DNA from 2 places in the Arthrobacter sp. TJ-270 genome. Region 1 is predicted to be linked to the other one. Evidence: riboswitches for the same ligand, from Rfam matches in the RefSeq annotation. Region 1 holds a riboswitch; the other holds the start of a gene.
What was found. A riboswitch is a leader RNA that binds a small molecule or an ion and turns the genes downstream of it on or off. The one in region 1 is predicted to bind glycine.
Positions count from the first base shown of each region.

Region 1 (6,531 bases):
ATCCATGGTCGTCGCGGCGATGTTGGCGGCACCGGTCTCGTAGGCGGCCGATCCGATCAGTCCGATCCGCACAAGGACGGCCGGCGTACCGAAGAGTGCCAGCAGCGCAATCGCGACGAGCACGACGGCGAGTGACGGTCCGATCGCTGCAACAGCGCCGGAGCGGAACGACGTTTTAAGTTCGGCGCCGCTGATCCCCGCTGCGGGAGCCGCCTTCCGTGCGGCGCGAATGTAGATGATGGATTGAAGAATGATGACGGCGAATACGCCGAGTGCACACGCCCACAGCACGGGCATGTTGGCGATGGAGAGAATGTTCGTCGAGCTGCCATTCTCCACGATCTGGGTGGGCGTCATGGGGAGCCTTCCGGGTAAGTCACTGACGGGTAGAACACTTGTTATTCATTGTGAAGTGAGCTGCACCACATGAACCGAAATCCCTGATAATTTACAAACCGGAGGATTTTTCTGAAGAAAGCGATCACGGAGGCAAGCATGGATCTCGATGAAGAGGACCTGCGGCTCATCAACGCACTACAGATCGGCCCCCGGCTGCCATGGACAGTTGTCGGCGAGGCACTGGGCAGGCATCCCACCTCCCTTGCCGCACGGTGGGACCGCCTGGTGGCGGCCGGAGCGGCCTGGATTACGGCACATCCCGTCGGCCGCCCGGACCAGATGTCCCTGTCGTTCCACGACGTGCAGTGTGATCCAGCCCGACGGGAGGATGCGGTGCGCGCCATCGCCGCAATCCCGGATGTCTTCACTATCGAAGAGTGTTACCGGAACCGGGACATGATGCTGACAGTCATCACCCCAACCCCGACCTGGCTGGTCGAATTCGTGTACCCGCAACTGGACCAGGTACCCGGTCTGACTCGATACGAGACATCGTTCTGCACGAAGCTGCACTATGGCGCGTACAGCTGGCGGCTCGACACGCTGACCCCCGGCCAGCGGACAACACTCCTACATGCGGCCGGCGTTCGTGCCCCCCACCGTGGCGCGCTCCCGCCAAAGTACCGTCCGATCATTCAGGAGCTGAGCCGCAACGGTCGCGCCACCGCAGCCGAGATCGCGGAGGTAGTCGGCCTGCACCCGGCGACTGCCCGGCGGCAACTCCAGAAAATACTGGACGCCGGCGTCCTGTCCTTTCGCTGTGAGGTGGCCAACGGGCTGGTCGGGTACCCCATCATCTGCCAGTGGTTCGCGCGCCTTCCGGCCAGCCGGCACGACGACGCCGCGGCGCAACTGGGATCCTTCGGCGCCTTACGCCTGTGCGCCTCCACCACCGGTGCGACGAACTTCATGTTCATGATGTGGCTGCGCACGGCCGCCGACATCATGGCAGTCGAACAGACTGCGGCAGAGCGCATCCCCGACCTCGAGCTGGTTGAAAGCGTCGTGATCGCCAACGTCCGCAAGCGGGTAGGCTGGATGCTTAACCGGGATGGCACCGCGACAGGCGAGGTCATCGTACCGGGCGATGCCTGGTGAACCGGTGACCAGCACCGGCTTGCGTGAACCTTCAAGTAACCGGTATGGTGTGAAGCGTGTCACCCTCAAGTGATGCGTGCCTTGGATCCGCGGCGGGAGAGTCCTGCCGGTACGTTCAGCAGGCGCCGTAGGAGCAAATCCTCCCCAGGAATCTCTCAGGCCCACGTACCGCCGCGGCGAGGCAACTCTGGAAAGCAGTCCGGGTAACCGGACTCACCGACGGTGCAAGTGAGGCCTGGCAACAACAGGCAACGCGGAAACTCTCAGGTCCAATACAGAGCGGGGAGGAACCCAGATCATCGTGGTGCAAACGCATCACCTGAATGATGGAGTTCCTCGTGACGATCCACTCATCCCGTTCAACCTTCGCAGACCGCCATATCGGTTCCCGCCGCAAGGCCGACATCGACACCATGCTCAAGGCCGTCGGCTACGACAGCCTCGATGGCCTCGTCGACAGCGCCGTCCCCGATTCCATCCGGCAGGACAAACCCCTCAGCTTGGACAGCGCCCTCAGCGAAGTCGAGGTGCTTACAGCGCTGCGCAGCCTGGCCGCCAAGAACAAAACCGCCGTCCAGATGATCGGCCAGGGCTACTACGACACGGTCACTCCTCCGGTCATCCGCCGAAACGTCCTTGAAGCCCCCGCCTGGTACACGGCCTACACGCCGTACCAGCCGGAAATTTCCCAGGGCCGGCTTGAGGCGTTGCTGAACTTCCAGACGATGGTTCAGGACCTCACCGCACTTCCGGTTGCGAACGCCTCCCTCCTCGATGAAGCCACCGCTGTCGTCGAGGCCGTGCTGCTGATGCGGCGCGCGAACAAGAACAAGACCGCACGTGATGGCAAGACCGTCCTCGACGCCGACTCCCTGCCGCAGACCATCGCCGTCGTGCTGGGCCGCGCGGAAGCTCTGGGTTTCGAGGTCGAGGTAGCTGACCTCTCGGAAGGACTGCCCGACGGCGACATCAACGGCGTCGTCCTCCAGCAGCCGGGCGTCTCCGGCCGCGTGTGGGACCAGTCCGCCGTCATTGCCGAGGCGAAAGACCGCGGCGCGCTGGTGACCGTAGCCGCGGACCTTCTGGCCCTCACCCTGATCACCCCTCCGGGCGAGCAGGGCGCGGACATCGCCGTCGGCTCCAGCCAGCGCCTGGGCGTCCCCCTGTTCTTCGGCGGGCCGCATGCCGCGTACATGGCGGTGCGCGAGGGCATGGAGCGTACGCTTCCGGGACGCATCGTCGGCGTTTCCAAGGACAACGCCGGGGTCCCCGCCTACCGCCTGGCCCTGCAGACCCGCGAGCAGCACATCCGCCGCGAAAAGGCCACGTCCAATATCTGCACCGCGCAGGCCCTGCTGGCCATCGTCTCCTCGTTCTACGCCGTCTACCACGGCCCTGATGGGCTCAAGGCCATCGCGGAGACCGTCCATAACAACGCCCGGGCACTGGCGACCACGCTCAGGGCTGCCGGCTGGGAGCTGATAAGCGGTTCCTTCTTCGACACCCTCACCGTCCGCGCACCGGGCGATGCCTCCAAGGTCATCTCCGCGGCCGAAGCACGCGGGATAAACCTCCGCTTCATCGACGCCGACACCGTCGGCATCTCAGTCGATGAAACGACGACGCCGGAAAGCCTCTCCGCCGTGTCCGCCGCCTTCGGTGCCGGTCCGGTGAAGGAACCCCAGGGGTTCGAACTGCCCGGCACGGTGCTGCGCACCTCCGAATACCTGCAGCATCCGGTGTTCAACACGCACCGCTCGGAGACCCAGCTGCTGCGCTACATCCGCAGGCTCTCCGACCGGGACCTGGCACTGGACCGCACCATGATCCCGTTGGGCTCCTGCACCATGAAGCTCAACGCCACCGCCGAGATGGAAGCCATCTCCTGGCCGGAATTTGCCTCAATCCACCCGTTCGCGCCGGACTCCCACACTGAAGGCTGGCGTGAACTGATTTCGGGGCTGGAAACCGACCTCGCCGAAATCACCGGCTATGACCAGGTCTCCATCCAGCCCAACGCCGGCTCCCAGGGCGAGCTCGCCGGGTTGCTGGCCATCCGCGGCTACCATTCCTCCCGCGGGGAAGCCCAGCGCAACGTCTGTCTGATCCCGGCCTCCGCTCACGGCACCAACGCGGCCTCCGCCGTCCTGGCCGGCATGAAGGTTGTCGTCGTGGCCACGGCTGCGGACGGCACCATCGACCACGCGGACCTGGACGCCAAGATCGAGACCAACAGGGATGCACTCTCGGCAATCATGATCACCTACCCGTCCACGCACGGCGTCTACGACGCGGATGTGCGCGAGGTTTGCGACGCCGTGCACGCCGCGGGCGGGCAGGTCTACGTCGACGGCGCCAACCTGAACGCCCTCGTTGGGCTGGCACAGCCGGGCAAGTTCGGCGGCGACGTCTCCCACCTGAACCTGCACAAGACATTCTGTATCCCGCACGGCGGCGGTGGACCGGGCGTCGGACCCGTGGCTGCAAAGGCCCACCTGGCACCGTTCATGCCGGGTGACGCCAACCGCGGAGGTACCAACACGGCCGGCGTTCCGATCTCGGCGTCGCGCTTCGGCTCCGCTGGAGTGCTGCCGATCTCCTGGGCATACGTAAAGCTCATGGGCGGTGCAGGTCTGACCGAGGCCACCAAATCGGCCCTGGTGGCGGCGAACTACGTCGCCTCGCGGCTGGGTGAGTACTTCCCCGTGCTCTACACGGGTGAAAGCGGACTCGTGGCGCACGAATGCATTCTGGACCTGCGCGAACTCACGGCGCGCACGGGAGTCACGGCCGAGGACGTCGCCAAGCGCCTGATCGACTTCGGGTTCCATGCCCCCACGCTGTCCTTCCCTGTGGCAGGAACGCTGATGGTGGAACCCACCGAGTCCGAGGATGTGGCGGAGATCGACCGTTTCATCGAAGCCATGATCGTCATCCGGCAAGAAATGGAGCAGGTGGCCGACGGTGACTTCTCCGTCGAGGACTCGCCGTTGCGCAACGCACCGCACACGGCTGCCGCCGTCGTCTCCTCCGACTGGGCACGCTCATACCCGCGTGAGCAGGCAGCGTTCCCCGTCTCCTCCTTGACCCGGGACAAGTACTTCCCGCCCGTTGGCCGCGTTGACGGCGCCGCGGGTGACCGCAACCTCGTCTGCTCCTGCCCTCCGCTCACAGCTTTTGAGAACTAAGGATTCCACGATGACTGAGAACTACACATCGCTCTATGACCAGCACAAGGTGGCCGGCGCCTCCTTCACCGATTTCGGTGGCTGGCAGATGCCTCTGAAGTACAGCTCCGAACTGTCCGAGCACCACGCCGTGCGCAAGGCTGCCGGCCTGTTTGACCTGTCCCACATGGGCGAAGTCTGGGTGAGCGGCCCGGACGCCGGCGCCTTCCTTGACTACGCGCTGGCCGGCAAGTTGTCGACGGTGCCCGTGGGCAAAGCCAAGTACTCACTGATCTGCCAGGAAGACGGCGGCATCATCGATGACCTCATCTCCTACCGCCGCGGCGAGGAGAAGTACCTTGTGGTGCCGAACGCCGGCAACGCCGCAGTGGTCGCGACGGCACTGGCCGAAAGGTCGGCCCGTTTCGACGTGATCGTCAACGATGTCTCAGCCGAAACATCCCTGATCGCCGTCCAGGGTCCCAACACCGAGGCCATCCTGCTGACGCTGGTCCCGGCCGAGCAGCACCACCTCGTCACGGAGCTCAAGTACTACGCCGCTGTTGAAGTGGGGATCACGGTCAACGGCACTGTTCAGCAGCTTCTCCTTGCCCGCACCGGATACACCGGTGAGGACGGCTTTGAGATTTACGTTTCCAACGTCGATGCTCCGGCCCTGTGGGAAGCGCTTTTGGAAACCGGCGCTGACGAGGGCCTTATTCCTGCCGGTCTTGCATGCAGGGACTCACTGCGCCTCGAGGCGGGCATGCCGCTCTACGGCAACGAGCTTTCCCGTGAGGGCAACCCCTACGCCGCAGGCCTCGGCCCGGTCATCTCGCTGGCCAAGGAATCGGACTTCATCGGCAAGACCGCGTTGGCCGAGCTCAAGGCGGCCGGTGCCGGCTCCACCACCGGCCGCAAGCTCGTGGGCCTCAAGGGCCTGGGCCGCCGAGCCGGCCGTAGCCACTACCCCGTCCTCAAGGACGGCAACGTTGTCGGCGAAGTGACCTCAGGGCAGCCCTCCCCCACCCTTGGATATCCGATCGCCATGGCGTATGTCGACGTCGAGCATGCCGAAGCGGGCACTGCCCTGGACATCGACCTGCGCGGCAAGGCCGAACCCTTCGAAGTTGTGTCGCTGCCGTTCTACAAGCGCCAAAAATAGCTCCGGCTGCATTCAAACGAACTCCAAACGTAAAGGAAAAATATGAGCAAGGTTATTGCTGAACTGAAGTACTCCGCGGAGCACGAGTGGGTTGCCGGGGACGGATCCGGCCCAGTTACGATCGGCATCACCGCCGTGGCCACCGATGCCCTCGGCGACATCGTGTACGTCGATCTCCCTGAGGTCGGGGACACCGTCACGGCCGGCGAAACCTGCGGTGAGGTGGAGTCCACCAAGTCCGTATCGGACCTGTATGCCCCCGTTACGGGCGAGGTCATCGAAACCAACGCAGATGTGGTTGTGAATCCGGAGCTGATCAACAGCGATCCGTACGGTGCAGGCTGGCTCTTCAAGGTAACCGTGGCCGAAGAAGGCCCCCTGATGTCTGCCGAAGAGTACGCGGCAGCAAACGGCGGCGAACTGTGAACCCCGCCGCCGCCACTGCGGCTTTCGAGCAGGTTGTCTCACCGTCGCTCAACGCACAACTGTCCGACCTGGATCCGGAAATCGCCGCCAAGATCGATGACGAGCTGAACCGCCAACGCACCGGCCTCGAGATGATCGCCTCCGAGAACCACACGGCCGCGGCCGTGATGCAGGCGCAGGGCTCCGTGCTGACCAACAAGTACGCCGAAGGCTACCCCGGCAAGCGGTATTACGGCGGTTGTGAACACGTGGACGTCATCGAGCAGCTGGCCATCG
Region 1 is NZ_JBZCNB010000009.1:29,852-36,382, reverse strand. Features, by position in the region: gene AC4D2M_RS14820 (DUF5058 family protein) at 1-357, opposite strand, end outside; gene AC4D2M_RS14815 (Lrp/AsnC family transcriptional regulator) at 496-1,497, shown strand; glycine riboswitch at 1,581-1,678, shown strand; gene gcvP (aminomethyl-transferring glycine dehydrogenase) at 1,824-4,685, shown strand; gene gcvT (glycine cleavage system aminomethyltransferase GcvT) at 4,696-5,829, shown strand; gene gcvH (glycine cleavage system protein GcvH) at 5,872-6,255, shown strand; gene glyA (serine hydroxymethyltransferase) at 6,252-6,531, shown strand, end outside.

Region 2 (6,531 bases), on a different contig from region 1:
CGACGCGGCATTGGTGCCGTGCGCTGAAGACGGGATGAGGCACACTTTGCGCGCCTCATCGCCGCGTGACAGGTGGTAGTTCCGGATTGCCAGGAGCCCGGCGAGTTCACCCTGCGACCCTGCGTTGGGCTGGATCGAAACCTTGGCATAGCCGGTGATTTCAGCGAGGCGGTCTTCAAGGTCGCCGATCAACTGGCGCCACCCCTCGGTCTGATGCTCAGGAGCAAACGGGTGGATGGTTGCAAACTCCGGCCAGGAGATCGGCTCCATCTCAACGGTGGCATTGAGTTTCATGGTGCAGGAGCCCAGCGGGATCATCGTGCGGTCCAACGCCAGGTCGCGGTCGGACAGGCTGCGCAGGTAACGCATCATCTGGGTCTCGGAGCGGTGCAGCGAGAAGACGGGGTGGGTCATGTACGACGACGAACGCTGCAGTTCGGCGGGAATCGTCGTCTCAACATCCGCTTCGTCCGGAAGGCCGGCGCCAAAAACCTCTGCGATCGTCTCAAGATGAGCGTCCGTGGTGGTTTCGTCGCAGGAAATGCCTACGTGATCCTCGTCGACCAGGCGCAGGTTGATGCCGCACTCTTCGGCCTTGCTGACGAGGTCCGCGGCCGCGCCGTCCGCCTTCACGAGGAGAGTGTCGAAGAACTGGCCGTGGACGATTCCGGGAAGAGCCGCGGCGAGCTTCGCGGCCTTGCCGTGGACGCGTTCAGCGATAGCCCTCAGTCCGTCCGGCCCGTGGTACACGCCGTACATGCTGGCCACGATCGCGAGCAGCGCCTGCGCGGTGCAGATATTCGACGTCGCCTTCTCACGGCGGATGTGCTGCTCACGGGTCTGCAGCGCAAGCCGGTAGGCGGGAGCGCCGTCTGAATCCTTTGACACACCGACCAGGCGGCCGGGAAGCATCCGCTCCAGCCCCTTGCGGACGGCCATGTACGCGGCGTGAGGTCCACCGAAGAACAGCGGCACACCGAAACGCTGGACGGAGCCGACGGCGATATCCGCGCCCTGCTCACCGGGCGGGGTGATCAGGGTCAGCGCCAGCAGGTCGGCCGCGACCGTGACCAGCGCTCCGGCGTCGTGCGCTTTGGCGATGAGGTCGGTGGAGTTGCGCAGGACGCCGGACGTGCCGGGCTGCTGGAGGACGACGCCGTTGATGTCGCCGTCGGGCAAACCGTTGGAAAGGTCAGCAATCTCGATGTCGAAACCGAGCGCTTCGGCGCGGCCCGTGACGACGGCGATGGTCTGGGGCAGGCAGTCGGCGTCCAGGACGGTGCGTCCCTTGTTCTTGCCGGAGCGTCGCATCAGCAGGACCGCTTCGGCCACGGCGGAAGCTTCGTCGAGCAGGGACGCGTTGGCAATCGGCAGTGCGGTGAGATCCTGGACCATCGTCTGGAAGTTCAGCAGTGCTTCCAGCCGGCCCTGGGAGATCTCCGGCTGGTACGGCGTGTAGGCGGTGTACCAGCCGGGAGATTCGAGGACGTTGCGGCGGATTACCGGGGGCGTAACGGTGTCGTAGTAGCCCTGACCGATCATCTGGACGGCGGTCTTGTTCTTCGCCGCGATGCTGCGCAGTTCTGCGAGAACCTCCGACTCGCTCAGCGCAGACGGAAGGTCGAGACCTTCTTCAATGCGGATGCTCTCCGGCACCGCTACGTCGACGAGCTTGTCCAGGCTTGGGTATCCGAGGACCTTGAGCATCCGCTCCGCGTCATTCGAGCGCGGACCGATGTGGCGGTCGGAGAAGGTTGATTCCGTCTGGTGGGTCATGGGAACTCCGTAGATCGGGTCCGCTCGGGGTGTGCGGACGATTATCGGGTTCCTCCCCACTCTGTATTGGACCTGAGAGATTTTGCGGACGAGACGCTCGCATTGCACCGTCGGTGAGCACAATCACGCTGTGGTTGTACTGCTTTCCAGAGTTGCCTTTCCGCTGCGGTGCTGGGCCTGAGAGATTCCTGGGGAGGGTTTGCTCCTACGGCGCCTGCCGGACGTGAGTCAACGGCAGAACTCTCCCGCTGCGGGTCATTGGCTGGTTATGGCTATTCAATTGTGTGATCGTGAGCAATCTTACTCTTCGGCAACGCACGCCGGAAATGGTTGGGCGTCAGCCCGCGAGCTCTTCCTGCTGATCCACGATTCTGAGCTGCCTCACTGCCTGAATCGCTGCCGCCCGTCCGGCCCTGGTGGCTCCGAGGGTTGATGCTGATGCGCCGTAGCCCACCAGCAGCACGCGATCATCCTTCAGGACCTTCACGCCGTCCATCCGGATGCCGCCCCCCGGCTCCCGTAGCTTCAGCGGTTTCAGGTGGTCGAGTGCGGCACGAAACCCGGTGGCCCACAGGATGGCGTCGGCTGCGACCGTCCTGCCGTCGGCGAGCTCTAGGCCGGTTTCTGTGATCCTCCTGAGCGGCCCCTCCGACCGGAGGATGCCTGCGTCAATGCCCGCCCTGTATTGGGGTGTCAGCGGAAGTCCGGTCACCGACACAACGCTCGACGGCGGAAGCCCGGCCTTGGTGTGCTCGTGCACCCTGCGCTCGACGTCGCGGCCCCACTCGGAGTCGAACGTCCGGTCGGTGAAGAGAGGTGGGCGGCGGGTCACCCAGGTGGTTCTCGCGCCGGCTTCGTGGAGCTGGAGAAGGAACTGGACGGCCGAAGTTCCCGCACCGACCACCACAACGCTCCTGTCGCGGAACTCCTCCGCGCTGACGAAGTCCTGGGTATGCAGCTGCCGTCCGCGGAACTGTTCCCGGCCTGGATAGTAGGGCCAGTACGGGCGGTCCCACGTGCCCGTGGCGTTGATGAGGAGGCGGGTCTCCCATGTTCCTGCGTCAGTGTGGACGGTGAGCGTTCCCGATGTTTCCTCGGTGACCTTTTCGACCCTGACTGGGCGGCGAACTCTGAGCTCGAACTCCCGCTCGTAGGAGCCGTAGTAGCGGGCAACAACGGACGAGGACGGCTCGGTCGGGTCAGGTGTGCCCAGTTCCATGGCGGGCAGATCATGAATGTTGTGCGCTGCGCCGAAGGTCAGTGAGTCCCAGCGGTGCCGCCACGCGCCACCGGGGCCCTCGTTCGCGTCGAGGACCAGGAAGTCACGTTCCGGTCGGAGACCCTGCCGCTGCAGGTGGTACGCCGCGGAAAGCCCGGCCTGCCCCGCACCAATGACTATTACTTGCAGCACCCGCGCATCTCCTTGCTTCCGTTCCTCGTGATGGAACGCGATTCGCGGTTCTGATGTTCCTTCTAGGAGGCCGGAGACAGATCCGGTACCGACAGACCGAACACATCCTTCAACGCCAGCTTCGCAGCGTGATACCCGCCCATGCCGTGAACGCCCGGCCCCGGCGGAGTGGACGCCGAGCACAGGTACAGACCCTTCGCAGGCATCCGCCACGGGTTCGGCCCGAACGTGGGACGCGCCAGCAATTGCGGGATGGTGACCGCACCGCCGCCGAAGTCTCCCCCCACGTAGTTGGCGTTGTACTGTTCCAGATCGGCCGCCGTCATTGTGTGTGAACGTACGACGACGTCACGGAAGCCGGGCGCGAAACGCTCGATCTGCCGCACTATGGCCTCGGTCATATCTTTCGTGGATCCGTTGGGTACATGACAGTACGTCCAGAGGATGTGCCGTCCGTGCGGGGCACGGGAGGAATCGAACAGTGAAGGCTGCGAGATCAGGACGTAGGGCTTGTCCGGATGCTGTCCCGCCGCCACTTCGGCTTCGGAAGCCGCTACTTCCGCCCGTGTACCACCCGCGTGGACAGTGCCCGCGGTCCGTACTTCCTCGTTCGCCCAGGGCACCGGCCCTGAGAGGATGAAGTCGACCTTGCAGGCTCCGCCGCCGTACCGGAAACCCTCCAGCGCCGAAAGGTATCCCGGAGGCAGACGATGGCCCGCAAGGCTTCCGACAGCGCTAGGGGAAACGTCGAGCAGGACTGCACGGGCGTCGTCGAACTCGGCGATCGACTCGATCCGGCGAGCAGTGTGGATCACTCCTCCGTGCGCCCGGATGTCCTCCGCCATGGCATTTGCCAGTGCCTGCGACCCTCCCAGTGGAATGGGCCATCCCACCGCGTGGGCCAACGCACCAAGGGTAAGTCCGGCACCGGCAGCAGCGAGGGTCGGCAATGGAGATACCGCGTGCGCGGCAACGCCGGTGAACAACGCTGCCGCCTCTTCCGTTGAAAAGCGCAGGTTCCACAGCGGCGAACCCTGCTCCAGGGTCCCCAGACCCAGCCGGGCCGCAGCCACAGGGCGGCGAGGGATACGAAGGAATTGGTTCAGCCCGGTGTCCACCACACCGTCAATATGTTGCACGAGCGGACGCATCAGTCGTCGCCAGGCTTGTCCGTCCTTGCCGAGACTCATAGCCGTGCGCCCGAAGTCCCGGTAGGCAAGGCCGGCCCGCCCGTCGTCGAGCGGGTTCGCATAGGACAGCTCAGGCACCGCGAACGGGACCCGCTCGGAGAGGCCGAACTCCCGGAAGAACGGCGAGGCCAACGCCATCGGGTGAACTGCAGAGCAGGTGTCATGGAGATGGTCCGGTTCGAGCAGCTCCATGGTGCGCGATCCGCCGCCGACAGTCTTCCCGGCCTCGAAAACCTCGACGCTCAGTCCTGCACGTGCCATCACGACGCCGGCCGCCAGCCCGTTGGGCCCGGCACCGACAATCGCGACGTCGGCCATGACTAGTTCCTGACCTCGGTGCGACCGGCCCGCAGCTTCGACAACCGCGCCGCCGCCCCCATCAGCAGCGCACGGCCCTTCGCCGGTGCCGTCCTGCGGAACGACAGCAATCCGGCCACTACCCGATACTTTCCGGGGTTCAGCGGGATGTCGTACGTGGTTGGGATGTCCACGACGTTCTTCGAGAAGTTCCGTTTGAACGTTGTCACGTTGACCAGTTGCGGGTAGTTCTCGCTGACGATCCCGGTGAGACCGCAGGCTGTGTTTCCCGCAGCCTTGAGCTGTTTGAACGCTTCCCACAGCAGCAGGTAGGGGGCGAAGGTCTTACGGGCATCGAGTGTGCTGCCCGCGAAGTAGTAAACCGAATACCCGCGGTACTCCGTGGTGATAAGCCAGCTCACCGCCCGGTTGTCCACGTAAGCCACCATGAGCCGGAGGTAGTCCCCCAGCTCCGAGAGGAGTTTTTCGTAGTAGTCGGTGCTGAAGCTTGAGAAGCCATCGCGTTCGGCTGTTTCCTGCAGGATGGGATAAAGGTCCTGACGGAAAACATCAACCCAATCGGCCCGTTCGATGGTTCGGACCTCTACGCCTGAGCGTTCCGCACGCCGGATGCTGTTGCGGGCGTTCGGCCGGAAGGACTTGAAGATGGCGTCCTCGCTGGGCGTCAGGTCCACGACGATCTCGCGCTCATACCAGCCATGCTCAATCGGACCATCAGCCGGAGGCTGGGGAGTCCTGACCTGCATCCGGACGTAGAGCGGATCCGCGCCCGGGTCTTCGGCGAATTGCTCCTGAACCGTCCGCATCAGGCGAAGTTCAGCGGCAGGTGAACGGTCGGCGAACCAGACGGGCCCATTGATTGCTACCAGCGATTCACGGAACTTTCGCCGCACCCGCAGGAGGCTCATCAACACAACGGGCGCGCCGCCGTCGTCGTAGTAGGCCCACAGGCCATAGGGCTCCCGGCCCAGGCTCCGCTCGAAAAGTGCCCACTGCGGCGTCTGCTCGAGGGGGATGATGACGTCGGGATGAGCCGACGCCAAGGCCTCGAAAGCTTCAGGCGTAAGGCGCTCGCTGCGGAAGACGGATTCTGTCACTGGGAGTCTTTCGGTGCGGGGATTTTCGGGCCCGGACGGGGCTCGCTCAAGCCTACCGGAGCGTAAGCCTTTCGATCAGGAGCGCCGTTGAAAGGACCGCCCGCAGGGTCATCGATGTCCAGACGCCGTACCGGATCATATGCCGGTTCAAGTACATGTTGTGCGACCCGGTAGAGGAGATAACCCGTGACTAACAGTCGAACCACGGTTGCGGCCACATAGTAGACGGCGTCGATGTTGTTCTCAACCACGCCCGCTGAAACCTCCCGGGCGACGAACATCCAGTACGCCCACCAGTGAAGGACTTCTACGAGCTGCCAGGTGAGAAATATTCTCCAATCGACATATGAAAGCGCCAGGAACGGCAGCAGCCACAGACTGAATTCCGGCCGGTAGTCCGGAACAACGAGCACCAGCGCCCCAATCAGGAGAAACACCACCTGCGGAAGCCTCGGCCGTCGAGGTGCCCGCAACACCAGCAGAACGATGAGCGCCGTCAGTATCCCGAAGCCGGTTAGCGCCGCAATCCCCGTTGCGTTGGGTGTGAGGCTCGGCAGGCCCGCCTGCTGTGCGATGAGGTTGTAACCGGCCCAGAGCGACGATGAAACCTCGAGGCGCGCCGGATCGTACTCCCACGGAAGGGCCATTCCCCGTCCCGGACCGAACGGAAGAACGGTGAGAACCCACACCGCGGCCAACGAACTACCCGTCATGAGCGCGGCGCGAAAACGGCCGGTGC
Region 2 is NZ_JBZCNB010000003.1:31,467-37,997, forward strand. Features, by position in the region: gene gcvP (aminomethyl-transferring glycine dehydrogenase) at 1-1,776, opposite strand, end outside; glycine riboswitch at 1,828-1,931, opposite strand; glycine riboswitch at 1,933-2,034, opposite strand; gene AC4D2M_RS07355 (FAD-dependent oxidoreductase) at 2,114-3,187, opposite strand; gene AC4D2M_RS07360 (phytoene desaturase family protein) at 3,250-4,695, opposite strand; gene AC4D2M_RS07365 (lipid II:glycine glycyltransferase FemX) at 4,698-5,792, opposite strand; gene AC4D2M_RS07370 (glycosyltransferase family 87 protein) at 5,789-6,531, opposite strand, start outside.
Region 2: another riboswitch for glycine. It lies ahead of gcvP (aminomethyl-transferring glycine dehydrogenase); the one in region 1 lies ahead of gcvP (aminomethyl-transferring glycine dehydrogenase).